Regions from separate parts of the Blastococcus sp. KM273129 genome, predicted to be linked through region 2. Evidence: riboswitches for the same ligand, from Rfam matches in the RefSeq annotation. Region 2 holds a riboswitch; the other holds the start of a gene.
What was found. Region 2 has a riboswitch for S-adenosylmethionine ahead of thrC (threonine synthase). Riboswitches for the same ligand answer to the same signal wherever they lie in the genome.
Positions count from the first base shown of each region.

Region 1: it holds a riboswitch for S-adenosylmethionine, as region 2 does, so the genes downstream of both, E9565_RS23510 (putative leader peptide) here and thrC (threonine synthase) in region 2, are expected to answer to the same signal.

Region 1 is NZ_SSXB01000011.1:31,556-39,877, forward strand. Features, by position in the region: gene E9565_RS05120 (MFS transporter) at 1-442, opposite strand, end outside; gene E9565_RS05125 (TetR/AcrR family transcriptional regulator) at 456-1,019, opposite strand; gene E9565_RS05130 (MetQ/NlpA family ABC transporter substrate-binding protein) at 1,140-1,955, opposite strand; gene E9565_RS05135 (methionine ABC transporter permease) at 2,018-2,677, opposite strand; gene E9565_RS05140 (methionine ABC transporter ATP-binding protein) at 2,674-3,690, opposite strand; gene E9565_RS23510 (putative leader peptide) at 3,827-3,901, opposite strand; SAM riboswitch class I at 3,908-4,002, opposite strand; gene E9565_RS05145 (hypothetical protein) at 4,014-4,940, opposite strand; RNA gene ssrA (transfer-messenger RNA) at 5,078-5,452, opposite strand; gene E9565_RS05155 (hypothetical protein) at 5,547-6,284, shown strand; gene E9565_RS05160 (aminotransferase class IV) at 6,288-7,190, shown strand; gene E9565_RS05165 (magnesium and cobalt transport protein CorA) at 7,306-8,322, opposite strand, start outside.
Region 2 is NZ_SSXB01000029.1:6,954-15,275, forward strand. Features, by position in the region: gene E9565_RS10455 (ABC transporter permease) at 1-192, shown strand, start outside; gene E9565_RS10460 (HAD hydrolase family protein) at 371-1,192, opposite strand; SAM riboswitch class I at 1,251-1,385, shown strand; gene thrC (threonine synthase) at 1,398-2,699, shown strand; gene E9565_RS10470 (cold-shock protein) at 2,875-3,075, shown strand; gene groL (chaperonin GroEL) at 3,322-4,950, shown strand; gene E9565_RS23195 (chitobiase/beta-hexosaminidase C-terminal domain-containing protein) at 5,163-7,241, opposite strand; gene E9565_RS10485 (DUF72 domain-containing protein) at 7,472-8,269, shown strand; gene E9565_RS10490 (hypothetical protein) at 8,279-8,322, opposite strand, start outside.

The DNA.
Region 1 (8,322 bases), on a different contig from region 2:
TCCACACGCCGTGCAGCGAGTTGATGATCGAGCGGCCGTAGAGCCGCTGCACACGCAGTCCGTGCGCGTTCTGGGCGACGTCGATGACGGCGTCGAGGGCGCCGACCACGAGGAACCCGGCGGCCAGGGCGGCCCAGTTGGGCGCCACCGACACCGTCCACACGACCGCACCGAGCAGCGCCAGGCCGTAGGTGGCGACCCGGCCGGAGCCGAACCGGCGGTTGAGCGCGGCCGACGACAGCCCGGCGAGCAGGGCGCCCAACGGCACGGCGGCCAGGGCGGCGCCCAGCGCGGTGCTGCTCAGCTCCAGCTCCGCCTTGACCGCGGGCAAGCGGGGTACCAGCCCGGCGTAGAAGACGGCGTTGAGGAAGAAGCAGGCGGCGACGGCGCGGCGGGCGCGGCGCAGGCGCGGGGGCTCGACGGCGGCGGGAGCGGTGGACACGGGGCAGCCCTCCTCAGCCGGCGAACCGGAGCAGCGCGGCACGGATCTGGGCGGCGTCCATCGGGTCGGTGGACAGCGCGCTGTGCAGGACCAGCCCCTCGACCAGGGCGTCGACCTCCCGGGCGGTGACCGGGTCCAGGTGGCGCTCCAGGCTGCGGCGGCTCCGTGACATCCAGTCCTGGGTGACCGCGCGCAGCTCGGCGTCGCGGGCCGCGGCGACGTAGAGCTCGACGGCGAGCACGAGGTCCCGCTGCGAGCCCAGCAGGTCGCCGGTGAGGTGCTCGACCAGCGCCTCCAGCGCCGCGGTGCGGTCGGGGGCGGCGGCCATGCGCGCGTCGAAGCGCGCGGCGACGTCGTCGACGTGCCGGGTGAAGGCGGCGGCGAGCAGCTCGGCGAGCGAGCCGAAGTGGTAGGTCAGCGACCCCAGCGGGACGTCGGCGGCGCGGGCGATCGCCCGGTGCGTGGCCGCCGCGACCCCGCGCGCGGCGATGACGTCGAGGGTGGTGTCGACCAGCCGGTCGCGCCGTCCGGGGTCGTGCCGGCGCGGACGGCGGACCGGCGCTGGGTCGGCGCCCACCGGGCCGGCTCGTCCAGCCGGCGGAGAGCTCATAGGAACGAGCGTACACATGCGAGCGGGGTGGCGTACGGGGCGGGGCGTCCGTGCGGGCGCCCCGCCCCGGTGGTCACGATGCGCCGGTCAGAACGCGGCGAGGACAGCGCCCTCGTAGTTCTGCTCGATGAACTGGCGCACCTCGTCGGAGTGCAGCAGCTCCTCCAGCTCCTGGATGCGCTCGTCGCCCTCGTCGCCGGTGCGCACCACCAGGAGGTTGGCGTTGGGGTTGCCCTCGCCCTCCTCCAGGGCCAGCGCGTCCTCGGCGGGGACCAGGTCGGCCTCGATGGCGTAGTTGCCGTTGATGACCGCGATGTCCACGTCGGCCAGCGAGCGGGGCACCTGCGCGGCCTCGACCTCGGAGATCTCGAGGTTCCTCGGGTTGCCCTCGATGTCCAGCGAGGTCGGCGCGGCGTCGCCGGTGTCGGCCAGGGTGATCAGGCCGTTGGCCTCGAGCAGCCGCAGCGCCCGCGCGGCGTTGGTCGGGTCGTTCGGGATCGCCACCGTCGCGCCGTCGGGCAGCTCGGCGAGGTCGGTCAGCGTGTTCGAGTAGATGCCGAGCGGCTCGATGTGCACCGGGTCGAGCGCCGCGAAGTCGTAGCCGGCGCTGGCCTCCTGCTCCTCCAGGTACGGGATCGTCTGGAAGTAGTTGGCGTCCAGGGAGCCGTCGTCGAGGGCGACGTTGGGCTGCACGTAGTCGGTGAACTCGACGATCTCCAGGTCCAGGCCGGCGTCCTCGGCGAGGTTCTCGTCGATGTAGCGCAGGATCTCCGCGTGCGGGACCGGGGACGCGCCGACCCGCAGCGGCTCGTCGGCCGCCGACAGCTCGGCCTCGCCGCCGCAGGCGGCGAGCAGGGCCGTCATCGCCGAAGCGGCCAGGACGGTGGTGAAGCGGGTGCGCATGGTGGTGGTTCTCCTCGGGTGGTGCGGTGGGACGGCGGCCGGGCGGCCGCCGGAGAGGTCGGTCAGGCGTGCGCGAGCGAGCGCGCCCAGCGGTCGCCGGCCCACTGGAGGGCCTGGACGATGACCAGCAGGAGGACGACGGTCGCCAGGGTGATGTCGGTGCGGAACTGCTGGTAGCCGAAGCGGATGGCGAAGTCGCCGAGCCCGCCGCCGCCGACCGCACCGGCCATGGCCGAGTAGCTGATCAGCGCGACGACGGTGACCGTGACCCCGGCGACCAGCGAGGGCCGGGCCTCGGGCAGCAGCACGGTGCGCACGACGTCGCGCCGGCGGGCGCCCATGGACAGCGCCGCCTCCACCTTGCCGGCGGCGACCTCGCGCAGGCTGGTCTCGACCAGCCGGGCGAGGAACGGGACGGCGCCGATGGTCAGCGGCACGATCGCCGCGGTGGAGCCGATCGTCGTCCCGACGATGCCGCGGGTGACGGGGGCGACGAGGACCAGCAGGATGATGAACGGCAGTGCCCGGCCGAGGTTGACGACCAGGCCCAGCGCGCGGTTGAGCAGCGGCCGAGGGGCCAGCCCGCCGGGGGCGGTGACCGTGAGCAGCACGCCCAGCGGGACGCCGAGCAGCACGGTGACCAGCGCCGCGACGCCCACCATGTACAGCGTCTCCCAGGTGGCGTCCAGCAGCTGCGGCCAGATGCGGTTCCAGTCGCTCACCGGGCCACCTCCGCCGTCGCGGCCACGCGCTCGACCAGGACGCCGCCGGTCCGCAGCCGGTGCACGGCGTCGTCCAGCCCCGCTCCTCCGCCGGTCACCCGCAGGAGCAGCCGGCCGTAGCGGCCACCGGCCACCGTCTCCACCGACCCGCCGGCGATCTCGACGGCCAGGCCGAGCTCCCCGATCAGGGTCTGCAGGACGCGGGTCTCCGGCGTGCGGTCGGTGACGGTCACCCGCAGCAGGGCGCCGTCGTGCCCGGCCCCGGCGTCCGCGACCGGCGCCGGGAGCAGCGCCTCGCCCAGCGGCGAGCCCGGCCGGGTCAGCACGTCGGCCAGCCGGCCGCCGTCGACGACCCGCCCGCGGTCCAGCAGGACGGCGCTGTCGCACACGGCCTTGACCACGGACATCTCGTGGGTGATCAGCAGGACGGTCAGCCCCAGCTCGTCCCGCACCCGGCGCAGCAGCTCCAGGACCCCGGTGGTGCTGGCCTGGTCGAGCGCGGAGGTGGCCTCGTCGCAGAGCAGCACGTCCGGGCGGGCGGCGAGCGCGCGGGCGATGGCCACCCGCTGCTGCTGCCCGCCGGAGAGCTGCGCGGGGCGGGCGTCCGCGCGGTCGGCGAGGCCCACGAGGTCCAGCAGCTCCCCCGCCCGCCGCCGGCGCTCGGCCCGGCCGACGCCGGCGAGCTCGAGCGGGTGCTCCACGTTCCCCGCGGCGGTGCGCGAGTCGAGCAGCTCGAAGTGCTGGAAGACCATGCCGATGGACCGCCGCGCCTGCCGGACCCGCTCGTCGGGGAGCTCGGTGAGCACCTGCCCGTCGACGGTCACCGAGCCCGAGGTGGGCCGCTCCAGCAGGTTGACCAGGCGCACCAGCGTGCTCTTGCCCGAGCCGCTGGGGCCCACGACGCCGGCGAACTCGCCCCGGTCGACGGACAGGCTGACGCCGTCGACGGCGACGACCTCGCCGGCCCGCCCGCGGGCGGGGAAGACCTTGCGGACGTCCTTCAGTTCGATCACGGGATGGGGTCTCCGGGGGTTGAGCAGGCACGGGCGGGCGACGACGCCGGCGAGGGCGTGGTGGACCGCGGTGCGCCGCGGTGGGGGCGGCAGGCCCGCCGCTACGAGGGCGGGCGTCGCCGGGAGGCGGGAGGCCTCAGCGGCACAGGGCTGTGCCGGTGCGGCACAGGTCGACGTGCCGGCGGGCCCACGAGAGCAGCTCGTACCGCATGGTGTTCCTCCATCGGTCCTGGCAGTAGCACCCGCGCCCGCCGATGCGGGGGGTTGCTGCGACGTCGACGAGCCAGGTCTCTCAGCCGCTCCGGATGGTTGCGGCAGCGAGTCTACGGACCGGATCCGGGCGTTTCCCCTCCACGACCTGCGACGTCACTCACAGCGACGTCCGGGGCCGGCCCCGGCACGCTCGTGGGGACCGCGCGGAGCAGTCGGGCCAGCAGCCAGCCACCGACTGCACCGAGGACGGCGAAGCCGGAGATCGGGCCGACGACCTGGGCGGGCGTGAAGGAGATCCCGGCGGCGACCTGCAGCGCGGTGGCCAGGGAGATCGACGGCAGCAGCAGCACGATGGTCACGAGCAGCGGTGCCGCCAGCAGGTAGCCGAACGGCTCGCGGCGGCGCACCAGCAGCCCGGCCAGCGCAGCCGCCGGGGTGATGACGGCCAGGTCGAGGGAGTACGTGACCGTCGTGGTGTAGACGTCGAGCAGGTCGGGCGCGGTCCCCTGCAGCAGCGCGGTCACGAGAGGCTGCAACCAGACCACGGCCGTCACCGCCGCCGAGGCGAGCAGGAACCAGGACAGGGAGCGGTGCGGGAGGTCGGGGTCCGCGGCAGCGGCGGCCAGGGCGGCCCGGCTGGTCTCGCTGAGCGCCGCGACGAACCCGAACAGCGAGCCCGAGAGCAGCGTCACGTAGGCCAGGTAGAGCGGGTTGTAGGCCACACCCAGGGCGTAGTTGGCGTAGACGTACAGCAGGTAGCCCAGCGAGCCGGCGAGCAGCAGCGTCCCGCGCGGGGATGCCTTGCGGTGCTCCAGCCAGGCCCGGACCACGAGCGGGATGCCGAACGCCAGGACGACGGCGTCGACGGCGGTGTTGTTCGTGGCGGTGAAGACCGTGTCGTAGCGGTACAGCCCGGATCCGGCCAGCCGGGCGGACTGCCCGCGCGGGGTGACCACCGTGACCGGGTCGGCCGACGGACGCCACAGCAGCCCGACCGCCGCCGCTGCAGCACCGACCGCCGCCACCAGACCGGGCAACCTGCGCAAGGCTCGTCCCACAGCGCCGTGCTTACCCGTCCGGCCCCCGGCTAGCCACCGGTCCGGCGCCGGAACGACGAACGCCCGGCCCCACGAGGCGTGGGGCCGGGCGTCCGGGATGTCGTACGACATCGCAGGGGTGGAGGTGGCGGGAATCGAACCCGCGTCCTTCGACGCATGACCAGGGCTTCTCCGAGCGCAGTCCGCTACTGCCTCTGCTCGACCCCATCGATCTCACGGACGAGTCGATGTGACGGGCCCAGTCGCTGTGAGATGTCCCGTGAACGCCCGCGACCGGCGTTCACGGTGAGTCATCTAGCTGATGCCAGGATCCGGGCCGATGACGAACCCGGGCTGACAGAGTCGCCTCGCTACTTAGGCAGCGAGGGCGAACTCGCGCTGACTGGAGTCGGCGCTTGTGTTGTTTCCAACGCGTGGTTAACGAGCTCATCGTTGGCTTCCTCGGCTCGCTTCCCCTGGACACCCGACCGAAGTCGAGACCAATCACCCCCTGTGTAGTTGTGCGATCAGGGTAACGGCCCCGTCCAGCCCGTTGTTCCCGGGCGTTCGGCTGACCGCCGGCCGGCGGTCAGGCAGGATGCCCGCATGACGGGGACCGGCCGGGCGACGACGCCGGTGCGGATCGCGATGTGGTCCGGTCCGCGCACGCTGTCGACGGCGACGATGCGCGCCTGGGAGAACCGCCCCGACACGGTCGTCGTCGACGAGCCGCTCTACGGCTACTACCTGGCCGCGACCGGGCTCGATCACCCCGGCCGCGACGAGGTGGTCGCCAGCCAGCCCACCGACTGGCGCGCCGTCGTCCGCACCCTCACCGAGGGCGAGCTGCCCGGCGGCGCCACCATCTCCTACCAGAAGCACATGACCCACCACGTGCTGCCGGAGGTCGACCTCGACGCCTTCACCGGCCTGCGGCACGCGTTCCTGATCCGCGACCCGCGCCGGCTGCTCGCCTCCTACGCCCGCGTGCGCGAGCACCCGACCCTGGCCGACCTCGGCCTGGTCCAGCAGGTCGCGCTGCACCGCCGCTTCGGCGGACCGGTCGTGGACTCCGACGACCTGCTGCGCGACCCGCGCGGCGTGCTCACCGCCCTGTGCGCGGCGCTGGAGGTGCCCTTCGACGAGCGGATGCTGTCGTGGCCGCCCGGTCGCCGGGAGTCCGACGGGGTGTGGGCACCGCACTGGTACGCGAGCGTGGAGGCCTCCACCGGCTTCGGCCCGTACCGCGAGACGCCGGTGGAGCTGCCCGGCTCGCTGGCCGGGCTCGCCGCCGAGTGCCTCCCCCACTACGACGAGCTGGCCGCCGGCCGGCTGAGGAGCTGACCCGTGCTGCAGCAGTTCGACGAGCGCAACCGCGACCTGGTGGTCAACGTGGGCGGCCGGCTGGCCCACCGCGACGAGGCCGGGGGGAGCCCGTTCGACTCCGTCGTGCAGGGCGGGGACGCGGTCTGGGAGGGGCTGCGGCTCTACCGCGGCCGGATCTTCGCCCTCGAGGAACACCTGGCCCGGCTGCGGCGCTCCGCGCAGGCGCTCGCGTTCACGGAGATCCCCGACGATGCGGCGATCGTCGAGCAGATCCGCCGCACGCTGGCCGCCAACGGCATGACCGACGGCGTGCACATCCGGCTCACCCTGACCCGCGGCGTGAAGGTGACCAGCGGCATGGACCCCCGGCTGAACCGGAGCGGCCCGACCCTGATCGTGCTGGCCGAGCACAAGCCGCCCGTCTACGACACCGGCGGCATCACGCTGATCACCTCCAGCGTGCGCCGCCCCACCCCCGACGTGCTCGACCCGAAGATCCACCACAACAACCTGCTCACCTCGATCCTCGCCAAGATCGAGGCGAACGTGGCCGGTGCCGACGACGCCCTGATGCTCGACGCCCGCGGCTTCGTCGCCGAGACGAACGCGACCCACGTCTTCTTCGCGGCCGACGGCGTCCTCCGCACACCGACGACCGGCGCCTGCCCCGAGGGCATCACCCGGGCCACCGTGCTGGACCTCGCCGCCGCGGCCGGCGTGACCACCGAGGTCGGCGACTTCTCGACGACCCAGCTGTACGCGTCCGACGAGGTGTTCGTGACCGGCACGATGGGCGAGCTGACGCCGGTCCTCGCCGTCGACGGGCGGCGCATCGGCACCACCGGCGACCCCGGCCCGCTGACCCGGCAGCTGTCCGCCGCCTACGGGGAGCTGACGGCGTCGTCGGGCACCCCCGTCGTCTGAGCACCGGGATCCGTCCCGCGGGGGGCAGGAGGGGGTGCCGGAGCTCCGCCGTCCCGGACCCCCGCGGCCGGCCGCCACCCGCCCGCGCCGGGGGTGGGCGGGAGGCCCGTCCTGCTCAGATCCAGTCGCGGCGCTTGAACACCAGGTAGAGCGTCAGGCTGACGCCGATCATGAGCAGCAGCGCGAACGGGTACCCCCACACCTCGTCGAGTTCGGGCATGTGGTCGAAGTTCATGCCGTAGACGCCGCCGACGAGGCTCGGCGCGAACAGGATGGCGGCCCAGGCGGAGATCTTCTTGACCTCCTCGCCCTGCGCGATCGAGGTCTCGGTCAGCTCGCGGATCTCCTCGTTCTGCCGCTGCGCCACCAGGGTCGCGTTGACCGTCAGGATGTCGCGGAGCTGCAGCCGGAAGCCCTCCACCCGCTCGTTGACCTGGATGACGTGGTCGGCGACGTCGCGCAGGTAGCCGCGGAGTTCCTCGTCGACGCCGTACTTGTCGAACCCGGCGGTGAGCGCGGCGATGATGCCGGTGAGCGGCTGGGCGGCCCGCTGGAACTCCAGCACCTCCTGCGAGAGCTCGTAGATGCGCCGGGAGACGCCCGGGTCGCCGCCGAACACCTGCGTCTCGATCTCGTCGATGTCGTTGGCCAGCCCGTCGACCACCGGCCGGTACCCGTCGACGACGGCGTCCAGCGTCGCGTAGAGCACCGCCTCGCTCCCGCGGGAGAGCAGTTCCGGGTCGCTCTCCAGCCGCCGCCGCACCCGGGACAGGTCGGGCGACTCGCTGTGCCGCACGGTGATCGCGAAGTCCGGCCCGAGGAACAGGTGCAGCTCGCCGAACTCGACCTCCTCCGCCGCGTCGAGGTACCGCGCGGCCTTGAGGACGACGAACAGGGTGCCGCCGTAGCGCTCGAACTTCGGCCGCTGGTGGGCCTTGATCGCGTCCTCGACCGCGAGCTCCGGCAGGTCGAACAGCTCCGCGAGCGCCCCCAGCTCCTTCGGCCCCGGGCGGTACAGCCCCAGCCAGGCCAGCCGCCCCTCCCCGTGGAGGAGTTCCTCGCGGCTCTCGGCCGGCGAATCCGGCGTCGCCACGCGGCGGCCCTCGGAGTAGACGGCGTTGTCCACGATCCG
Region 2 (8,322 bases):
GACGAGGTGGAGCAGCTCGGCGCGATCCGCGACTGGTTCCCGCTCGCGGAGGCCTACGCGTGGACCGACCTGCTGCAGACGCCGGTGGACTCCGGGGACCTGTTCCGCGGGGTGGTGCAGGCGCTGGTCTACGCCGCCGTCTTCACCGCCCTGGGCTTCCGCCACTTCGCCCGCCGCGACGTCACGTCGTAGCTGCCGCCCCACCGGGCGACACCGTCCCTGCGCGCGGCCGGGCCGCGAGCCCCGGGCCGGCTGACGGCCCCTCCCCGCCGGGCGTCCTCCCCGCGGGAGTGGCGCTCTGCCCCGCCGGAGTGGGCAGAGCGCTGCTGGGGCCGGGTCACCCCTGGCTCCAGGCCCGGCGGCGGCCCGCTCACAGCGACGCGCGCACCGCCTGGGCCCAGCCCTCGCCCATGGCCCCGGCGGTCACCGAGGCGTTGGGGACGGCGGCCAGCGCCTCGGCCATGCCGTCGACGGCGGCCCCGTTCGCGGTGATCCACAGCCGGCCCACCGCCGGCGCCATGTCCAGGTCGCTGACGCTGTCCCCGATGGCCACGGCGTCGTCGGGGGAGAGCCCGCGGCGCTCCAGGTCCCAGGCGATCGCCGCGCCCTTGGAGATGCCGCGCGGCATCAGGTGGTAGACCCGCGGCGGGGCGGCCTCCTCGGCCAGCCCCATCCACGGTGCGGCGGGGATCGCGCCGTTGTCCTTGAGCGTCAGCCAGCCGGCCCCGCGCTCGGCCAGCCACGCGTCCACGGCGAGCGCGTCCACCCGGCCGCGGAGCAGCGCGTCGGTGGCGTGGGTGGCGTGCCACGGCGCGTGCCACTCCAGCCGCCCGGGGTGCGCGGCGACCAGGTCCTCGACGACGCCGAGCTCGGCCATGACGTCCATCGGGGTGCGCTCCCCGTACTCCTCGGGCAGCGCGCCCCGCAGCCGGTGGGTGTTCCGCCCGGAGCCCCAGCCGATGGTGGCGCCCAGCTCGGCGATGGCGCCGTCGGCGGCGAAGATCCGCGCGGCCTCGACCACCTGCTCGTAGGTGCGGCCGCTGACCAGCACCAACGCCGTCCCCGCCCGGTGCAGGTCCAGCAGCGCGCCGGCCGGCCCGTCGGTGAGGTCCCGTCCCGCCGTGTGCCAGAAGGAGCCCCGCGGGCCCACCATCGTGCCGTCGAGGTCGGTGTAGACGACGCGCGCGCTCACCGGCCCATCCTGTCCCGCCGCCGGGCGCGCGCCGCGACTGGGTAGAGTCCACCCCGTTCACTCATCCAGAGGGGCAGAGGGACACGGCCCGACGAAGCCCCGGCAACCGCCGCCTGCCGCGCTCCGCGCGACGGGCGGGAGGTGCCAATTCCGTCCCGCGCGGCTCGACGGCCCGCAGCGGGGAAGATGAGGAGGTAGTCGTCGCATGACCCTCACCGCTCCCGGATCGCTCCAGGCCGACTCCGCTGCCGGCGGCCCGGTGCCCCCCTGTCCCGCGCGCGGGCTGGTCTGCCGCAACTGCGGCGCCACGTTCGGGCTCATCGCCCAGCACGCCTGCGCCGAGTGCTTCGGCCCGCTGGAGGTCGACTACGACCCCGAGCTGATGAAGGCCGTCACCCGCGAGCAGATCGAGGCCGGCCCGCAGAACATCTGGCGGTACGTGGCCCTGCTGCCCGTGGGCCAGGACCCGGCCGACCGCGTCTCGCTCGACCCGGGGATGACCCCGCTGGTCCGCGCCGACCGCCTCGCCGCCGAGCTCGGCCTCACCGGCGGGCTCTGGGTCAAGGACGACTCGGCCAACCCCACCCACTCCTTCAAGGACCGCGTCGTCAGCCTCGCCGCGACCGCCGCCAAGGGCCTGGGCTACAAGAAGATCGCCGCCGCCTCCACCGGCAACCTGGCCAACTCCGTGGCCGCGCACGCCGCCCGCGTCGGCCTGCCCTCGTTCGTCTTCATCCCGAGCGACCTGGAGCCCGGCAAGGTCGTGCAGTCGGCGGTCTACGGGCAGACGCTGGTCGCCGTCGACGGCTCCTACGACGACGTCAACCGGCTGACCAGCGAGCTCGGCGAGACCGACGAGTTCGAGGACACCGCCTTCGTCAACCAGAACGTCCGGCCCTACTACGCCGAGGGCTCCAAGACGATGGGTTACGAGATCGCCGAGCAGCTGGGCTGGCGCATCCCGGCCCAGGTGGTCATCCCGATGGCCTCCGGCTCGCTGCTCACCAAGGTGGACAAGGCGTTCCGCGAGCTGGCGGCGGCCGGCATCGTCGAGGCCACCGAGTGGACGATCTTCGGCGCGCAGTCGGCCGGCTGCGACCCGATCGCCACCGCGTTCGACAACGGCTGGGACGTCGTCAAGCCGGTGAAGCCCACCGGGATCGCGAAGTCGCTCAACATCGGCAACCCCGCCGACGGCCCCTACGCGCTCGACGCGATCCGGCGCACCGGCGGCGCGGTCGCGCGGGTGGGCGACGACGAGATCGTCCAGGGCATCCGCGACCTGGCCCGCACCACCGGCATCTTCGCCGAGACCGCCGGCGGGGTGACCGTCGCGGTGCTCCGCACGCTGGTCGAGAGCGGGCGGCTCGACCCGGCGAAGGAGACCGTCGTCCTCAACACGGGGGAGGGGCTGAAGACCCTCGACCCGCTCGAGCCCGTCGTCGGCCCGACGCACCGGGTGGACCCCTCCCTCAGGTCGGTGCGGGCCGCCGGGCTCATCGGCTGAGGCCGCGGTCGCCCGATCCGGCAACACGATGGCGGGGAAGCTCTTGCGCCCGGCCGCCGCTGATGTACCTTCTCGCGCGGATCCAGTTCCATGTTCGTGATATGCGGGCGGAAGAGCTAGGCCCGGTCTCCCGATCCAGAGGGACCGTCCGCACGCACGAAACGTGGGAGCACACGTGGCACAGGGCACCGTGAAGTGGTTCAACGCCGAGAAGGGCTTCGGCTTCATCGCCGTCGACGGCGGCCAGGACGTCTTCGTCCACTACTCGGCCATCCAGATGGACGGGTACAAGAGCCTCGACGAGGGTCAGCGCGTCGAGTTCGAGGTCGTCCAGGGTGCCAAGGGCCCCCAGGCCGACGCCGTCCGTAGCGCCTGAGGACCACCCAGCAGCACCGATCGGAGGCCCGGTCCCCCCAGCGGGGGGCCGGGCCTCCGGCGTTCCTTGCACTCACCCGCCCCGAGTGCCAGACTCGGGCCTGGCACTCGTACCCTTTGAGTGCCAATCAGGTCGGTCGGTGAGGCACCGGCGCGCGGGCCGAAGGAGCGCCCGCACCGCTGGTGTCGTCCGTCGCGGGCGCCGCACCCGGCCGTGCAGCGATCAACGCATGGAGGACATCACCACATGGCCAAGATGATCGCCTTCGAGGAAGAGGCGCGCCGCGGCCTCGAGCGGGGCATGAACACCCTCGCCGACGCCGTCAAGGTGACCCTCGGCCCCAAGGGCCGCAACGTCGTCCTGGAGAAGAAGTGGGGCGCCCCCACGATCACCAACGACGGTGTGAGCATCGCCAAGGAGATCGAGCTCGAGGACCCGTGGGAGAAGATCGGGGCCGAGCTCGTCAAGGAGGTCGCGAAGAAGACCGACGACGTCGCGGGTGACGGCACCACCACCGCCACCGTGCTCGCCCAGGCTCTCGTGCGCGAGGGTCTGCGCAACGTCGCCGCCGGCGCCAACCCGATGGCCCTCAAGAAGGGCATCGAGAAGGCCGTCGCCTCGGTCAGCGAGTACCTGCTCTCCACGGCCAAGGACGTCGAGACCAAGGAGCAGATCGCCGCCACCGCGTCGATCTCCGCCGCCGACCCCGCCATCGGCGAGCTCATCGCCGAGGCGATGGACAAGGTCGGCAAGGAAGGCGTCATCACCGTCGAGGAGAGCAACACCTTCGGCCTCGAGCTCGAGCTCACCGAGGGCATGCGCTTCGACAAGGGCTACATCTCGCCCTACTTCGTCACCGACGCCGAGCGCATGGAGGCCGTCCTCGACGACCCGTACGTGCTCGTCGTCAACAGCAAGATCAGCTCGGTCAAGGACCTGCTCCCGCTGCTGGAGAAGGTCATGCAGTCGGGCAAGCCGCTGGCCATCATCGCCGAGGACGTCGAGGGCGAGGCCCTCGCGACCCTGGTCGTGAACAAGATCCGCGGCACCTTCAAGTCCGTCGCCGTCAAGGCGCCGGGCTTCGGTGACCGCCGCAAGGCCATGCTCGGCGACATCGCCATCCTCACCGGTGGCCAGGTCATCAGCGAGGAGGTCGGCCTCAAGCTCGACACCGCCGGCCTCGAGCTGCTGGGCCGCGCCCGCAAGGTCGTCGTCACCAAGGACGAGACGACGATCGTCGAGGGTGCCGGGGACACCGACCAGATCGCCGGCCGGGTCAACCAGATCCGCAGCGAGATCGAGCGGTCGGACTCCGACTACGACCGGGAGAAGCTGCAGGAGCGCCTGGCCAAGCTGGCCGGTGGCGTCGCCGTCATCAAGGCCGGCGCCGCGACCGAGGTCGAGCTCAAGGAGCGCAAGCACCGCATCGAGGACGCGGTGCGCAACGCCAAGGCCGCCGTCGAGGAGGGCATCGTCGCCGGTGGTGGCGTCGCCCTCGCGCAGGCCACGGCCGTCGCGTTCGACAAGCTCGAGCTCGAGGGCGACGAGGCGACCGGTGCCAACATCGTGCGCGTCGCGCTCGAGGCGCCGCTGAAGCAGATCGCCATCAACGCCGGCCTCGAGGGCGGCGTCGTGGCGGAGAAGGTCCGCAACTCGGAGACCGGCTGGGGCCTCAACGCCGCCACCGGCGAGTACGTGGACCTCGTCGCCGCCGGGATCATCGACCCCGCCAAGGTGACCCGCTCGGCGCTGCAGAACGCCGCCTCCATCGCGGCGCTCTTCCTCACCACCGAGGCCGTCATCGCCGACAAGCCGGAGAAGTCCGCTCCGGCCATGCCCGGTGGCGACGGCGGCATGGGCGGCATGGACTTCTGAGTCCGACCACCTAGCACCACCTCCGGCAGGGGCCGGTCCGCGCGAGCGGGCCGGCCCCTGTCGGCGTCTTCGGGGCGGCCGCCGCACGAGAGGCGCCAGATCGGTCGGCGCACGAGGCGTCGGAGCCCGATGTGCCGCAGCTCGTGGTCACCCCAGCACAAGGCCGGGGGCCCGCCACCGTGTGGTGACGGGCCCCCGGGATGTGCGACGGGTCAGCGCACCTCGACCGGGAAGGGGCCGGAGACCCCGCCCTCGCTCGACTTGACCCAGATCTCGGTCGGCGCGGTCGCCGGAGCCGGGTCGACGGTGATCGCCCAGGCGCCGACGGCCTCGGGGGCCTCGATCGGACCGACGACACCGGTCGGGTACCCGGCGATCGGGTTGAGCGCCGGCCCGGTGCCCGCGGTGTTGGTGCGGTGCACCGTGATCGTCGCGCCGGGCACGGTGCCCGACCCGTCGATCCGGAACTCGTCGCCGGTCCGGAACTGGGCCAGCCCGATCGCGATGTCGTCACCGACGACCCGGTGGTTCACCGGCGCCGACAAGGTGCTGTACGGCGTCGTCGTCCCGGTGCGGGACTGCACCCGGAACAGGTACCGCTGGCCGTCCGCGCTCTTGGCCAGGCCAGTGACGTCCGCCGTGGTGCCCGTGACGATGACGTCGTGCTCGGGCATCGGCGTGACCGTGAGTGCCGTCGTGGCCGTCGCATCGGTGCGCAGGAACACCCGCACCCGGTAGGACACCGCGTCCGGAACGGGGTTCCAGCCGAGGCTGACCCGGCCCTGCGGTGCGGCCGGGTCGGGACCCGCGCCGCTGGTGCTGGTGATGGCCAAGCCCGTGGGCGTGACCGCCTCGGCGACCGGGGCGGGCGACACGAGGCCGGAGGCGTGCGTGGCGTTGCCGGCGGCGTCGATCACCGCGATGGCGACGGCGGTGTTGTCGGCCGTGATCGGGATCGGCTGCTGGTACAGCACCGCCGTGGAGGACGGCACGTTGCCGCCTTCCTCCGTGGTGACCGCCGAACCGTCGACCGTGTAGTAGATCGTGCCCTCGTCCGCGGACAGGGTCAGGGTCCGGTTGGGCGCGATCACCGCGGTGGCCGGGTCGAGCACCGGGTCGGTGGTCAGCACGGGTGGGGTGGTGTCGGTCCCGCCGTCCGGGGGCGGCGGCGAGGTGGTGCCGGCGAGGGCGAAGGGAGCGCCCATCTCGGTGCCGACCATCGAGCGGACCTCGATGTCGTACAGCGCGCCGCCGGTGAGCCCGTCCAGGACGACCTGGGTGGCGTCAGCACCCACGCGGTAGCCCTCCTGCCGCTGGGTGGCCTGGTCGACGGCGGTCACGCTGTAGCCGGTGACCGCGTCGCCACCGAGGACCGGCGTCGCGGCGGCCCAGGTGACCGTGGCCGCGGTCCCGTCGGCGTTCCACACCGTGGAGTACTCGCTGACCGGGGGCTTCGCGCCGTCCGGTCCGGGCGGGCAGCCGGGGGCACCGCCGCTGGCCAGGCCGTACTCGGAGAGGGTCAGGCCCAGCTGCTGCTCGACCGTGGTGGCGTCGGCCATCCAGCTCAGCGCGACCGCCTGGCCCTCGAACACCAGCTGCTGGTCCGAGGCCGACATGTCGGCGAACGTCACGGAGAACTCGCCGTTCGCCGCGGTGCCGGAGACCGTGTAGCCGGTGGGGACCTCGTCGGGCACCTCGTTGGGGCTCCAGCCGATGGCCCGCTCGCCGATGGCGCCCTCGTCCCGCATGGTCGGGTTGACCACCTCGACGGCGAAGCGGTCGAGGCTGACCTCGGGGCCGTAGGTGCCGCTGATCGTCACGGAGTTGGCGTTGCCCTCGACCGGGTCGCTGGCGGTGATCTCGGTGATCTGCGCCGAGCTGACCGTCATGCCGTCGACCAGGGGGGACCCGCTGAAGGACACCGACACCTCGTCACCGGCCTGCAGGTCGGGCGTGACGTCGGTGAAGCAGCTCGCCGAGTCGTGGTTCCACTCCCGGAAGCCGGTGTTGTCGACCTCGCCGGTGGCGGTCCCGACGACCTGGCCGCCGCGCCGGACGGTGACGGTCGCGGTCTGGCCGGCCTGGGCGGTGTAGCCCTCGATCGCGATCATGTCCCGATCGGGGAAGACCTCGATGTTGCCCGGCCCGGTCGGCGGCGTGCCGGCGCTCGCCACACCGGCGAGGGTCGTCACGACCCCCGCGGCGGTGACGACGGCGAGGCCGCCCGCCAGCGCGGCGCGGCGGGCTCTGGTGGTGGGGGTGCGGAGCGCTCCGGCCGCGGAGGAGGACACCGGTCCGGTCCCTCCTCCGCGACCACGCTCGGTGGTCGGTCCTGTCCTGGTCATGGCTGTCTCCGCAGTGAGCAGTGGTCGCCTCGGTCGAGGGAACGTGCTCACGGTTGTGGAGCCGGGTGGCGCGAGGCAGCCGAGGGGTGGGGGCCGGGCACCCCCCAAAAGGGGAGGGCGGCGCCCGGCCCCCGCAGCCGACGTTCAGGCCCCGTCGCGCCGGGTAGCCGCTCCCCGTGGCGGTGATCATCGGGACCTCGGGGTGGCAGTACCGCGACTGGCGCGGCGCCTTCTACCCGCCCAAGCTGCCCCAGCGCCTCTGGCTGGAGCACTACGTCCAGCACTTCGCCACGGTCGAGAGCAACAACGCGTTCTACCGGCTGCCCGAGCGGGAGACGTTCGAGAAGTGGCGCGAGCGCACCCCGCCGGACTTCCGGTGGGCGGTCAAGGCCAGCCGCTTCCTCACCCACATCAAGCGGCTGCGCGAGCCCGAGGAGCCGGTCGCCCGCCTGATGGGCCGCGCCGAGGGGCTCGGGCCCAAGCTGGACACGGTCCTGCTGCAGCTGCCGCCCACGCTGAAGGCCGACCCGGAGCTGCTGCGCGACTGCCTGGCGCAGTTCCCGGCCGGCGCCCGGGTGGCGGTCGAGCCGCGGCACGAGTCCTGGTGGACCGACGAGGTGCGCGCCCTGCTGGAGCGCTACGGCGCGGCGCTGTGCTGGGCCGACCGCGACGAGCGCCCCGTGGCGCCGCTCTGGCGGACCACCGGCTGGGGCTACCTGCGGCTGCACCACGGGTTCGAGGGCTGGGGGTACCGCCCGCAGACCCTGCAGCTGTGGGCCGACCGGGTGGTGGCCGCCCACGGGGACGACGACGTCCTCGTCTACTTCAACAACGACCCCGGCTGCGCCGCGGTCATCGACGCGGTGCGTTTCGCCGAGGCGGTGCGCCGCGCCGGGGGGACGCCCACCCGCGTGCCCACGGCCGCCGAGGCGACGGGCCTGGCATGGGCACCGGTGGAGGTCCCCCCGGGCTGACCCGACCGGTCAGTTGCCGCCGCGCCCCTGCTTGCCCCGGCCCTGGTCGGCGG